One region of the Dictyobacter alpinus genome, then DNA from elsewhere that is predicted to be linked to it. Evidence: a T-box and tRNA genes for the amino acid it is inferred to sense, from the RefSeq annotation. Region 1 holds a T-box; the other regions hold tRNA genes.
The links. A T-box is a leader RNA that pairs with one kind of tRNA and senses whether it is charged. The one in region 1 lies ahead of leuS (leucine--tRNA ligase), so its partner is inferred to be a tRNA-Leu.

Region 1 (4,832 bases):
CAGCTTCGCAGATATTTTCTATAATAACTGCTTCAGCAACAGTATACTTCCTATAGTCTTAAAAGAGGATACCGTTAATAACTTGCTCCGTGAAGTCGAGGCTACTCCCGGTTATACGTTAACTATAGACCTCGCTGCCCAGACCGTGACACTTCCTGATCAGCAATTCCTCCACTTTGAGATCGACGCTTTCCGCAAGGAGCGCCTGCTCAAAGGCCTGGATATGATTGGTTGGACATTGCAAATGGGTGATGATATTGCTCGTTACGAGCGGCGCCGGCAGCAGGAAGCCCCCTGGTACTTTTCTAACGAGCCGGCTACTCGCTAGCTGCATTGTTTGGCGCCTGATGCAGGTAAAAAAATTGTATGTATTGGGAAATGATGTGCATTGTGCATCATTTCCCAATACATACAAAAATTATGAAGAGCACTTCAGCCGTCTATTTTAGTGCGTAAGCGTGATTTTGTTCAATCCACGTGGAGTATCTGGCTCCAGACGTTTGCTCAATGTCAGATGTAAGCCGAAGAGCTGGCCAGGAATAATTGCGGCGATAGGGCTAAGCCACTCAGGTATTCCACTCGGAATTGCGAAGCGTGTCTGGGCCAGTGCCAGCGCTTCTGCAGCATCTGAAATAATTAATAGCTCTGCTTTACGCTTCTGCAAATCTTTGGCCAGCTCAAGCATGTCGGCAAAGGTTGCGCCGGTCGGCATGATGAGAATCGTGGGAAGCCCTTCTTCAATGGTCGCGATCGGACCATGGCGAAAATCTGCGGATGAGTAGGCGGTGGCCATGACGTACGTTAGCTCTTTCAATTTGAGGGCCAGTTCAAATGAGGTAGAATAGTTGTAGCCACGCCCGACGACGATACATTGGTTCATATAGCGATAGCGTTCCGCATGTTGAGCGATTTCACCGCTACTCTTCAAGGTTTGCGCTATGATTTCCGGCATCCTCTGTAGTTCATTCAAGCGCTGCCCATCCCCATTCCAGATTGCTGCGAAAAGCATCATGATAGCTAATTGTGCTGTATACGTCTTGGTGGCGGCTACGCTGCGTTCCTGGCCAGCGTGTAACTCAACCACATGATCAGCAGCTTTAGCCAGGGCAGAATTACCATCATTGGTGATCGCGATAGTGGGGCGTCCCTGACGTCTTCCTTCTTCAAGCACTCCAACGATATCTGGCGATTGGCCCGATTGCGAAATACCTACTACCAGGGCGTTCTTCATGCGGGGAGGAGTTGCATACAGTGTTTGTAATGAAGGGGCAGCCAGCGCAATTGGATAACCAGCCATGGTTGCCCAGGCATATTTTGCATATGTAGCGGCATGATCTGATGAACCACGGGCCGCAATCAAGATATAATCAAATGCTGGCAATTGCGCCACAATCTTTTTGATATGTTCGGTCTCTTGCTCCAATAGATGAGCAATGACCTCGGGCTGACTATGGATTTCCTGCTCCAATAATGATGACATTATATCCTCCAAATAATCTATTCGATACAAGCGAAGATCCTTATAACCACCAGATAATTCCATGTTGCTGCCTTAACTATATCACAATTTCTGGTATAGTGGTCTAGATGACTAAACGAAAAACACGATTATAAAAAAATGAAATCGTGCTGTCAGGCACTTGACAAAGCGCATAATACCAGGTATTTTTCTTAGTAGAAGTAAAAATTAAATAATCCAGCAGCAATGAATGAGGAAAGTAAGGATCGCTGAGTCCACAGAGAACTGGCGGTTGGTGTGAGCCAGTGGCCCGGTTATCCCCAAGCTCCCTCATGAGCAGTGTCGGTGAAACGTGGTTTGACGCAAAGTAGTCGGCTCCGGGTACTCCCGTTACAGGGTTCGGGTGTGTTAGCACTCAGAAGGCTATCCCTGCAAAGTGATAGTGAAACAAGGTGGTACCGCGAAAGTGAGTCTGCGCGCACTTTTCGCCCTTGGGGGCGGAGGGTGTTTTTTTGTTGCCTGTATGCTGATTGCAGAAAGTCCTCCGCTGAAATGCTGGTGTTATAGTATTCCGTTCAAGCGTGTGAACGGCGTTCACGAATAGGTTAATCAGGAGGACTCCGTGTCTGAAACAAGTAGACCTGCTGCTGATATCAAAGCAGCGTCTGAACCCCCTCCCCATCGGGATATGACTGGTATGCGTGCACCGCACTATGATTTTGCGGACTTCGAGGCGCGCTGGCATGAGCGCTGGGAAGACCAGAAGCTTTATCAGGTGGATCTGCAACGCGCTCAACGTCCCTATTATAATTTGATGATGTTTCCTTATCCCTCGGCCGAGGGCCTGCATGTTGGGAATGTATATTCCTATGTAGGCTCAGATGTGCATGGTCGCTTGATGTCGATGCAGGGTTATGATGTCTTTGAGCCCATGGGTTTTGATGCCTTCGGTATTCATAGCGAGAATTTCGCGATCAAGCAGGGTATCCATCCGCGCATCTTGACGGCCAGAAATGTCGAGCGTTTTCGTGAGTTGCAGTTGAAGCGGATTGGCAATCGCTTTGATTGGTCACATGAAGTGAACACCACTGATCCCGAGTATTATCGCTGGACCCAGTGGATCTTCTTGCAACTGTTTAAAGCGGGGCTGGCTGAACGTAAGGCGGCTCCGGTTAACTGGTGTCCTAAGGACAAAACAGTGCTGGCCGATGAGCAGGTAATCAATGGTCATTGTGAGCGTTGTGGCTCGCTGGTTGAGAGACGTTGGCTGGAACAGTGGTTTTTGAAGTCGACCAACTATGCCCAACGCTTGCTGGATAATCTAGATGCATTGGACTGGACTGAACGGGTGAAGTCGCTGCAACGCCATTGGATTGGTCGCTCGGAAGGTCTGGAATTCCAGATGGCTGTTGATGGGATACCTGATCAGCATGTACAGGTGTATACAACACGGCCCGATACCATCTTTGGCATGACGTTTGTGGCCCTGGCACCGCATCATCCTTTGGTGGCTGCAATCACTGATCCTGTTTATCAAAAAGCTGTTATCGCTTACCAGGAGCAGGTCAATAGCCTGCGTAGCAGTCCAGATGATGCTATGACCGGCGTTTTTACTGGCATGTATACACCTCATCCATTTACTGGCGAGCGTATTCCAATCTGGATCGCTGATTTTGTCCTGGAAGGTTATGGAGCGGGCGCGATTATGGGTGTGCCGGCCCATGATGAGCGAGATTTTGCCTTTGCGCAGCAGATGCATTTGCCTGTACGCCAGGTTGTGCAATCCACCGATACAACTATCTCAGCTGAAACTCCTCTCACTGAAACATTTACCTCAACCGGGATAGTGATTGATTCAGGAGAGTATTCTGGCCTGACATCGGAACAGGCTCACAATGCCATCTGTACCTGGTTTGAAGCGCATCAATCAGGGCAACGTAGTGTAAAGTATCGCCTGCGGGACTGGCTGATTAGCCGTCAGCGTTATTGGGGACCACCTATTCCGATCATTTATTGTCCAGATCATGGAGCCGTGCCTGTACCAGAGGATCAACTGCCGGTCTTGCTGCCGGAGGCAGAGGATTGGATGCCGACCGGTACAGGTGTTTCACCGCTGGCCGCCATCGAGAGCTTTGTGCACACAACCTGTCCGATTTGTGGCCAACCAGCCCGTCGTGAGACGGATGTGAGCGATAACTTCTTGGATTCAGCTTGGTACTACTTGCGTTATCCTTCGAGTACTGATCAGCAGCATGCCTGGAATCCAGAAATTACGCGGCGCTGGCTGCCTGTAGACATGTGTGTTGGTGGAGCGGATCATAGTGTTCTGCATCTTATGTATGTGCGTTTTATTGCTATGGCTCTACATGATCTGGGCCATATATCCTTCAGCGAACCCTTTAGCCGTTTTCGCGCTAATGGAACCATTACGATGGCTGGTGCTAAGATTTCAAAATCGAAGGGCAATGTGATTAATCCTGATGACTATCTGGATTATCTGGGAGCTGATGCATTCCGTGTGTACTTGATGTTTATGGGGCCGTATGAGATGGATGGCGATTTTACTGATCGCGGCATCAATGGAGTTGTACGCTTTCTCGATCGCATCTGGCAACTGGTTACCTCGCATACTGGATCCTGGCCGGAACGTCCTTTAGAGGGTGAGGAACGACGTCTATTGCACCTGACAATTAAGCGTGTGAGCGAAGATACTCCGGTATTCAAGTATAATACTGCCATTGCAGCGATGATGGAATACTTGAATGTACTGGAGCGTAAGCCAGAGCAGACCAGGCAGGATATTGAAACCTTGATTACTCTGCTTGCTCCCTTTGCTCCTTATATCACCGAAGAATTGTGGGCGCGGCTGGGCCATAGCGACTCTGTACACGCAGTTTCCTGGCCTGGTTATGATGCCGATGCATTACAACAAGAAAGTATGATCTTGCCCATCCAGATTAATGGCCGAGTTCGTGATCGTATCCAGGTTGCCTCCGATACACCAGAAGACGCGATTAAGCAGCAAGCCATGGTAACGGAGAAAGTTCAAAAGTTCGTGGCTGGCCACCATATCGCAAAGGTCATCTATGTACCTGGTCGCCTGGTTAATATAGTAATTAATTGAATAACGCCATGTGCAAATTTTTTTCCTCACATCTCGTGCTTACGGCTTTCGCTTGCTTGTGAGGAAGAAAATGGCGAGGCGGTCGCGACCGCCTCGCCATTTTCTTCCTCACAAGATCTGGTATGTGAAAAGAAGTGGGAGCATCAGGATTGACTTGGAGGGGTTTCGTTATCAGGAACCAGCGCCTTCCAGGGGCTACCAGTTTTACCGCTATTGACTTCTTCTTCACTAATTGGTTCATAAGGGTTA
Region 2 (4,832 bases), on a different contig from region 1:
CTTACCGCTACCGGTTGGACCAATCATCAAGATATTACTCTTGCCGAGCTCGACATCATCTACCTGCATTCCGACGCCAACGCGTTTATAGTGGTTATAGACCGCTACAGATAACGACTTCTTGGCTCGTTCCTGTCCAATAACATACTGGCTGAGTTGTTCGTAGATCTTCTTCGGGGTGGGTAGCTTGCCTGTCTGGAGGCGAGGTTTGGCAACTGTAGCTTGCTCTTCTTCAATGATTTCTCGACACAAGTCAATACACTCATCGCAGATATAAACGCCACCAGGGCCAGCGATTAAACGCTGAACCTGGTCCTGGCTTTTACCACAAAAAGAGCAACGGTATGTCGTACGCATATTCTTTGAGTTTGCCACGTCTGTCACCTTTCCTGCATGTACAACACAGCACCAAGTGGTTGCATTGCTACTCTACGGTCTCCGTCTTTTGGTCGCCAGATAGAGTTGTTGCTGTTGCGGATTCCTCGGCATCATCTTCAGTTGCCTCGGTTTCGCTCGCGAGTACCGCCGCCTCAGCGTTTGCTATAGCTGCATCTTCTTCTGCAGCTTCCTCACTCTCCGCATCGGGATCGGGATCAGTTGTCAACTCAATTAAGCGCGTAAGAGTTTTCTCACGGCGATAGCTCAGCATGAGTGCACGGATCTGCTCTTCAGTTTTGGGGAGAGGCTGTCCAATCTGCTCATAAGCATTGAAGAGGGCTTCAATCTCGCCGGGATCAACCATGATCTGTTCGTCATTAGCGATCTGCTCCAGTACCAGCTGGCGTTTGACACGCTCTTCGGCATCGGCACGTAGCTCCTGGCGATATTCTTCGCGTGACTTCTTCACCATGTTCAGATACTGATTCATATTCAGATGCTGCTGTTCGAGCATATGCCCAAATTGGTGTTCCATCTCATCAACCTCTTGATCGATCAAGGTTGGATGGATGACAAACGTGGACTTCTCAATGACTTCCTTGAGGGCTTTATCGCGCAACTCTTCGGTTGCCGAGCGTTTCTTGCGCTCAAGAATATTGTCACTGATCGCCTTGCGCAGATCTTCCATGTTGTCGAACTGGTCGTCGCTCACCTTTTTGGCAAAATCATCATCTAAAGCAGGCTCTTGCTTGCTCTCGACGGATAGCACGGTCAGGTCATAGTTGGCTTCTTTTCCTGCCAGTTTCTCATTGGAATAGTCTTCAGGAATGGTCGTGGTAAAGCTCTTACTCTCGCCGGTTTTCATGCCAACGATATGCTCGTCCATACCACTAAATAAACCATGACGCTCTTGCGTAATCTCAAAGGTATTATCTTTAAGATCCGAGATCTGCTGCTCACCAGAGGTTAGTTTAAGATCAGCTTTAATACGATCATCATACTCTACCGGCCGCTCAACAGTCTCCCAGTCGGACAAGCGGTTCTGGAAGCCTTTTAGCTCCTCCTCAACCTCTTCAGACGACACCGTGACCTCTTCGCGGTCAAAATGCATTGACTTATAGTCAGCCAGTTCAACTGGTGTAATCACGGGAACTGTCAGGCTGAAGTGGTAGTCCTGGCCCATCTCGAAGACCGGGGCATCCAGCTTGGGCTGGCTGATCGGGGTCAGGTCGTTTTCTTTCAGAGCGTTACTATAGGCCTCTGAGATCAGGTCGTCTAGACCTTCCTGGTAGATATATTCTTTACCTACACGACGTTCCAGGACTGTACGTGGTGCTTTACCACGGCGGAAGCCCTGTATATCTACTTGTTTCACTAATTTACGATATGCCTTGTCTGAGGCCTTTTGCATTTCGTCCCATGTCACATCTACATTCAGGACGGCCTCACTTGTTGGCAACTTTTCTACAGAGACCTTCACATTTCCTCCAAAGGGTTGTTCTTTACTGTATTTGTGTCACTTGTCTGTGTTTATTATAACTTTATACCAGACGCTTTTCACTTCCCTCTAAAAATGTCGCTGATAAGCTAAAGCATAATGCAATGACACCGTTTGAAAAAAGGAATTGCGTTATTGATACCAGACTGCGGAAAGCGCGAGGGGGAATCACATCCATAGACCACCCCACAGCAGAAGCTTGCATAACCGCATTAACCAACTATCTGTATATGTTACAAACGCGTTGTGATCTACGTCTGATGCAGGTTGCTTGTGCGCTTACCAGAAAGGGCATCCAGAAGGGTACCCTCAGTCTTAGATAAGTTGGAGCGGGAGACGGGATTCGAACCCGCGACATCTTCCTTGGCAAGGAAGTGCTCTACCACTGAGCCACTCCCGCTTAACTGCATTTGTCATTATAATACATCTAGTAAGTGGGCGATGAGAGACTCGAACTCTCACGGTTTATCACCAACAGATCCTAAGTCTGCCCTGTCTACCAGTTTCAGCAATCGCCCCTGTTACTACGGATAGGAGACTATGATCTCCACTTGTGGATAATACATCAGTAGCTCACCTGATGTCAAGACAATTTTGGCTGTATTCTGTCGGGATCGCCGTTATTTCTTAGCTTTGCCGCTTTATCCCGTCACTAATAGCCTTTTGCAAGTGTTTGTCTATGGTAATATGCTCGTTACTTACTGCACTACCCAAAATTTTCGTGCTGTATTAATGATTATTATCTCTCTCTATGTCTGCTGTCCAATCGCCATAATCTTCTTTAACCTTCTCGGTTGCATCAGTATACGTCGCAAAATTTCCCCCTGCCAGATTACCACCAATGTAGGTGTGACAAGTAAGTTTCATAATTTCCCCAGAGGTTAAGGTGACCGTAATATTGACCGCGCCCGCTGTAGTAATGGTCCCTTTAAATGGTCCCGCTTGACCCGCAGTGTGAAATTGGCCACTAATATTGCCATCAGGAGTTTGCCGAATAGTCTGCAATTGGAAAGCCGTTTTGTTCAGAGCAAGCCCTAAATGATGTAAATTTCCACTATAGCATGAAGACATGAGAGCACCACTGATATACTCAGGAGGGGCAGCAGTGGGTGGGTCACATGGTCCTCCATGGTGATCACCATCAGGAGGTGGTGGGCGATTAGGATCAGGCCCATAATAATTATTGCCCTGTGTTTGTTGTGTGTTTGTTGCCGCTGGCGGTTGTTGACGCCAGACCGTGCTCATTAGTACTAATTCTACCGCAACGCCAACCAGAATCAAGGCCAGCAGGCCGAAGAGGATTCTCTGTTGAAGGTGATTCTTCCCATCCACATAGACATGAGCCCTGGCAAGTTTTTTGCTACTTTGAGGTTGTGGTTGGCTGATAACCTTTTTGACATCAACCTGCTTGCGGCTATTCGTGAGCACCTGAATATCTTGTTCGGTGAGGACTGGCTGCTTATGGGTCAGGGCCTTACTGATAGGATCAATTTCTGGTTGCATGGCAGCGATACTTAAGGCTTGCCAGAACTCTTCAACCGATGCATAGCGATCCTTAACCCGTATACTCATTGCCTTTTCAATCACTTTTGACACATTGATGGAGACCTGAGGACAAATTTGATGGGCTGGTTCCAATGGATCTCTCAGGTGTTGTCCTACTGTACGGGTAAGCGCATCGGTTGGTACTTTTCCTGTTAACAAGGTGTAGAGCGTCGCCCCCAGAGCATAAATATCTGTGCGTAGATTGGTGCCCTGTCCATATTGTTCAGGAGAGGCATAGCCGGGTGTGCCGAAACGAAAAACGCTGGTAGTTTTATCCTCGACATATTCTTTCGCCAGTCCAAAATCCACCAGCACGGTCTCGCCGCTCCCCTGGGGAACAATGATATTTGACGGCTTAATATCTCGATGGATAATGGGTGTCTCCTGGGTATGGAGATAAGTCAATGCATCCACGATTGGTGTAAGCAAAGTCAGGGCCAGAGCCAGTGAGAAACGTTTCTCAGGCTGATCACGGCGCAGTTGTTCTAGGTCCCTGCCCTGCACATAATCCATAAGCATATATGTACGATTGAGACTAGTATCCTCAAAGACCTGATATACTTTGGGTAGTGACCGATGGGAGAGACGTTGCAACAGACTGGCTTCAAATGTCAGGTGATTTCGTTCCTCACTATCTGGATCAATAATTTCTTTAAGAGCATAATACTCTTGTTTGGAACGCCGTGTTCGGATAAGATAGACGGCGCTAAAGCCCCCCTGCCCCAACAGCGTTTCTATGATGTAACGTTCTCCCGAAGGATCCTGGATGGTTGCTCCTACGGGAAGCGCCTGTTGTTCTTGCAGCACACAACACCTCTCATGCGCAAACCAATACGATGATTTTAAGCCCTATATATATATAACATGTTCCTTAACAGATTAGAAGTATGTCCTGCCGCACACGGGTAAAAACGATCATTCCGAGTGACTTTTGTCGTTGGGTTGGATCTCGCTTTTACCGAGGAACATATGACCAGCCACACGCGGGCCCTGAAGGGCCCAACCTTCTATTCAGGGTGGCGTGAAATCGGGTGCCTGGCACCCGATTTCACGCCACCCTGAATAGAAGGTTGTCATGGTACCAGATGCGCTCAAAAACCAATGGGTGAACCAGGGATTTCACGCCCCCCCTGAATAAAACTGTCATGGCGCCAGAGGCGCTCAAAAACCGATGGATGAACCAGGGATTTCACGCTCCCCCTGAATAAAACTGTCATGGCGCCAGAGGCGCGCAAACACCAGTAGGTGAACCAGGGATTTCACGCCCCCCCCTGAATAAAACTGTCATGGCGCCAGAGGCGCGCAAACATCGGTGGGTGAACCAGGGATTTCACGCCCCCTTGATTGAAATTGTCAGGGCGCCAGAGGCGCTTCAACGGTTTTACGTGTAGTGTCAAAAAATGAGCTGTGC
Region 3 (4,832 bases), on a different contig from region 1:
CGGACTCGACAAACTGCTCAATCGCATCCATCGGATCCGGTACAGTATGCGCCAGTTCGCTGGCTAGCGTGGACAACTCATCTTCACCCAGGTCCAGCAGCCAGGACTCAATCTCTTTATCCAGGAGATATTCCGCAGCCTCCTCTGGATAGGTCGCGCAGAGCGTTGCCAGTTCTTCAGGGGTCGAAGCCACCTCGCCACTAGCGAAACCAAAGGTACCCACACCGAGTAACGCATGGCGGAACATCTCCACACTCTCATAGCGATCGCTAGGCTTGATGGCCGTGGCCTTCTCAAGCGCACGCGCCACCATCGGAGAAATGCGCGGATTAATCTTACGCACATTCTCCAAGCCAAAGCCCTCATCCGAAAGGGTATTGGTCAAAAGATGAAATACCGTCATGCCCAGCGCATAGATATCTGAGCGCTCATCCGTCTGCGCCTTCCCATATTGCTCTGGTGGAGCATAGCCCGGCGTACCCAATACCTGAGTATCTTGTGCATGTGAAGGGCGAAAAAAACGCGCAATACCAAAATCAATTAGCTTAATCTGTCCATTGCGCGTCAACATAATATTGCCAGGCTTCATATCGCGAAAAATAATCGGAGGTGAGTGGCTATGCAGATAAGCCAATACATCACAGAGCTGACGTGCCCAATCTAACGCCCTGCGCTCAGGGAATGGGCCACCATTGCGCTCTAACAGCTCCTCCAGTGTAAGTCCATCGATATAATCCATCACCAGGAAATAGCGATCATTCTGGGTAAAGACCCCATGGACCGTCGGAAGATTGGGATGATGCAAAGACCACAACATCTTGGCCTCAACCTTAAAGTTGTGGATCGTCTGTTGCTGTTCAGCTGGCGGGATCAACGACAGGCTCATTTCCTTAATCGCATAGAGCTCCCCTTGCTCCTTGAGATCCTTCGCCAGATATACCGCACCCATGCCACCTTTTCCAATCACCTTTTGGATCTGGTAGCGCTTATGAAGAAAGGTGCCTCGGTCCAGATGACCGGTTAGGTTTTTCGATCGGCCGCTGATTGTGCGCCCCCCATCTTTTCTCTGCATCTGTACGGGATATGACATGCTCTACATGCAACCGTGAACGCCGCTCACACGATTGAAAAGAGTGCCCTTCAGTATAGCATACCTCTGTTAGAACCTACTACCTAATAGGAAGGTAGATTACTGACTAGAACATTGAGTCATGTTAAGATCCATTTAGATGTATGCCCATTACTTCTATCACTGTGCCTTCAAAGAATCGTACACATAATTTGACGTAATTCAGTGTCACTATGTAAAACGTACACAACCACAATTTCAGGTAACATTTTGCGAGCCTTATAGTACAAATGTTGCACAAAATATTGACAAGCTCATTATTTCATACCTCTGTTTATAATAACTCTAACAAATGTTCGTAGGAGAGTCAGAGGTAGTATTTTTGTATGACAAGTAGTTTTAGCTTTCGTAGCTGGCAAAAAACGTATCTAGTTCTCGTGCTAAGTTCACTTACCATTGCCACAGGCGGATTGGCAGGCTGCCTCTGGCAGACGCCACGGCACAGCCATGCCGTTGATGCCGTTGTCACTGGAGGTCCTTCCCTATCGGCAACCACGATTGACCATATTTTCGCGCAGATGGGGAGCCCAATGGTCGGCACAGGCACAATCGTAGAGCAAGCCTCACGCAATAGCAACATTGATGATGCCTTCGCCATGGGTGTCTGGTGGGCCGAAACCAACGACGGCATGGCCGGAGTCGGACTTGGAAACCGCAATCCCGGTAGTGTCCGTGGAAGTGCTGGCTATCCATCTGGCTACGACGGCTACACCATGTATCCATCCTATGCCGCAGCCATCATCGACTGGTTTCGCTTAATCAGCAACGGCTACATCATTGGTCGTGGCGTCACCACCGTCTATAGCATCAGCATCCCCTATGTTGGCACCTCAGGAGCCGGCAACTGGGCCTATAAAGTCACCAGCTTGATGGCCAGATACCGTTATCAAGCCCCGCCACCGGCACCAGTGCCAACCGCAACCACCCGGCAACATCCCACATCACAAGCCGGAGTCCGGGTCCGTGCCTATATACCCATCGGCCACGAAAAAGACTGGGAACACCTGATCGCCGAGAAGCGCCGTCAGTTATGGCAGGCAAAGAACGAAGGCAATAGCGCCACCGAAAAGTCAGTCGACGTACCAATCCATCATCGCGCGCACCCGATCCACCAGACAAAGAAGCCACCCACATCCGCAACCCCGCTTCAGCAACAACCCATATTCACCACAGGAACCATCCTGGTCCTCATCGCCATCCTGACACTCACAGGGCTCGCCATCGGACGACGTAAAACAAGGGGAAAGATGGTCACAGCGTTACCAATAGCAGTTGCAACCACATCTTCTATGCACATACAGCCAGAAAAAGCTGAGATACTGTGGCGCTTCACCACCACAGAAGAACTGGCGCCAGTACCAGTCCCACCGACCCCTATACTCGTCAAATTGGGAGCAGTACCGCCAACTCCTTACATAACCACAACCGTCACCGAAAAGCTCCAGCCGCTCATAATCAGCCAGTCAAGCACAAACAACCAGAAAACAACAGAATTAAACTCACGATTCAGCAAAGTGCCAGAAAATTCGCATAGAAAACAGTTGACAAAGTAGCGTCAGCGGTGTATGATACTTCACGTAATCCGAAAGGAAATGCCCTCGTGGCGGAATGGTATACGCAGCAGCTTGAGGGGCTGTGCCGAGAGGCGTGGTGGTTCGAGTCCACTCGAGGGCATCCAATTTAGCATCTCATCCTGAGAACTAAATGATAAACAAGGGCGATTAGCTCAGCTGGTTAGAGCGGCTGCTTTACACGCAGTAGGTCTGGGGTTCGAATCCCTAATCGCCCACCTCTAAGTGCTTCCCAGGCCCATTCATAGCAAGCAGGTACAAATGCTATGAATGGGCTTTTTGGTACTTTAAACCTACTGCGTGTAAAGCAGCCGCTCTACCAAAAGTCAGTGAAGGGCGCTTCTTATTCAGATGGCTTGTTCATGTGTAGACGTGCCAGGCGCTCATTATCTTGCTTCAATCGTGTTTCAGCCTTTTGCAGCAGGTCTGCGATACGTTCCTGGGGCCAGATAACCACGCCATCATCATCGGCAATGACGAGATCACCTTCACGTATTACCTTGCCGCCAATAGAGACTGTACCGCCAACGATGGCAGGTCCATTTTTCTTTGGTGCAATGGGTGTGACACCACGACACCAGACCGGGAAACCCAGCTCACGGATCTCACGGGAATCGCGTACTAACCCGTCAGTAATAAGGCCTGCAATGCCACCGTTCTGTATTTCTAGTGCCATCAAGCCACCCACAGTAGCGGCACGCGAGCTGCTACCACCCGCGACAACAAGGACCGTACCTGGCGCAGGTAGATTCTCTAACACTTTGCGCACAGACAGATTATCATCCTGGCTCATCAGCAGCACATAAGCAGGACCCACAACCAAAGCATTTGCTTGTAGAGGCAGTATGTTGCCGGGAAGAACACCTTCACCTTCACTTGCATCCGATGCCAATGTTGCGTTAAGCCACTCTGGAAATTTTTCCATAAATATTTGTATCTGCCTTTCATCAATTGCTTATTTGCTTGTTCAGTATATCTCCCAGGAGGCAGAAATACAATTTGGTAGTAAAAAACATCATGTCTTGCTTTATCTATCATAAAATAAATCATCAGCCTGAAAATCCTTTGAAGCATATATGCTCACTACCACATCATAAAAAAATTATAGCTATTTTGCCCATACTATTACCAAAAACATCTTGAGCATTTTTGGAATAGAGAGTGATTTCGATAATAATTAACCTACTATTAACATGAACAAGCTCATATACAAGCTCAATATTAAGTAATCATTAGATTATTTATATGTAATCAATAACCATAGAGGTCATCGGATATAGATATTATAGAAGAATGGTCTAGAATAATTATTGTAAATTTAAGCCCATTCTCATAATTGTAGATTAATATATAAGGGTATGTATACAGATATGCATACGTTCTTGAAAGGAGGTTTTTGAATTCAAAGTAACCTGGAGCTCTTAACGTTGTTCCTATTCATCAGAAAAGGAAAAAGTGTTTCACCATGAGTGATATTACACAGAGAGAGTCCCGCGTTGAGTTTGTGTCTATTGCCATTCTGCTACTTGCTCTTGGTACTGCCCTTGCACATTTCTATCTGGCGGCTCAACCAGATGAGGACCTGCGCTTCTGGTTCTTGTTAAATGGCATTGGCTATCTGGGTCTTCTGGGAGCATTCTTCTTACCAGCACTGAAAGCGTATCAGGGGATAACACGCTGGGTGCTGCTCGGCTACACACTCCTCACCATCATTCTCTGGTTGTTCCTGGGAAGTCCAAGTGAGGGATCATTTGATCCGTTCGATGTCTCTGTTAAAGTTATTGAAGTGATCCTTTGCCTCTTGTTGATCCTCCACTGGCGGCAAAATGTCTCACGGCGTACTTAAACAGAGCGCTTCATTTACGTTCGTTCATTCACTCGCCCGCATGGGCTGATCTGTCGAGGGTGCCAGAGTACTATGCAGAGAAAATTCTCTGCATAGTATTTTTTTTGGATCATGCTGCGACGGAAAACTGGCAATAATACAAGTAGTACCTATTTGTCTCTGGCCAGATCGTGTACGAGATTGGTGGCGTTTGGCGATCCCCAACCAGTGAGGAGGTCCCAACCCGGTCCAGCATTATAACCAGGAACACCATAGAGCCCGTTACTTCCTTCGGTAATATCATGGA

Region 2: it encodes a tRNA-Leu, which carries the amino acid that the T-box ahead of leuS (leucine--tRNA ligase) is inferred to sense. The anticodon was not compared.
Region 3: it encodes a tRNA-Leu, which carries the amino acid that the T-box ahead of leuS (leucine--tRNA ligase) is inferred to sense. The anticodon was not compared.

The regions. Positions count from the first base shown of each region.
Region 1 covers NZ_BIFT01000002.1:1,658,593-1,663,424, reverse strand. The annotation lists gene leuD (3-isopropylmalate dehydratase small subunit) at 1-328, shown strand, start outside; gene EL633_RS29195 (SIS domain-containing protein) at 446-1,480, opposite strand; T-box leader at 1,697-1,955, shown strand; gene leuS (leucine--tRNA ligase) at 2,082-4,583, shown strand; gene EL633_RS29185 (MraY family glycosyltransferase) at 4,727-4,832, opposite strand, start outside.
Region 2 covers NZ_BIFT01000001.1:2,158,687-2,163,518, reverse strand. The annotation lists gene clpX (ATP-dependent Clp protease ATP-binding subunit ClpX) at 1-375, opposite strand, end outside; gene tig (trigger factor) at 425-1,858, opposite strand; tRNA gene EL633_RS08535 (tRNA-Gly) at 2,202-2,276, opposite strand; tRNA gene EL633_RS08530 (tRNA-Leu) at 2,312-2,394, opposite strand; gene EL633_RS08525 (serine/threonine protein kinase) at 2,606-4,228, opposite strand.
Region 3 covers NZ_BIFT01000001.1:2,121,643-2,126,474, forward strand. The annotation lists gene EL633_RS08355 (serine/threonine protein kinase) at 1-1,090, opposite strand, end outside; gene EL633_RS08360 (glucosaminidase domain-containing protein) at 1,456-2,682, shown strand; tRNA gene EL633_RS08365 (tRNA-Leu) at 2,724-2,803, shown strand; tRNA gene EL633_RS08370 (tRNA-Val) at 2,845-2,918, shown strand; gene EL633_RS08375 (RraA family protein) at 3,044-3,625, opposite strand; gene EL633_RS08380 (hypothetical protein) at 4,166-4,546, shown strand; gene EL633_RS08385 (S53 family peptidase) at 4,696-4,832, opposite strand, start outside.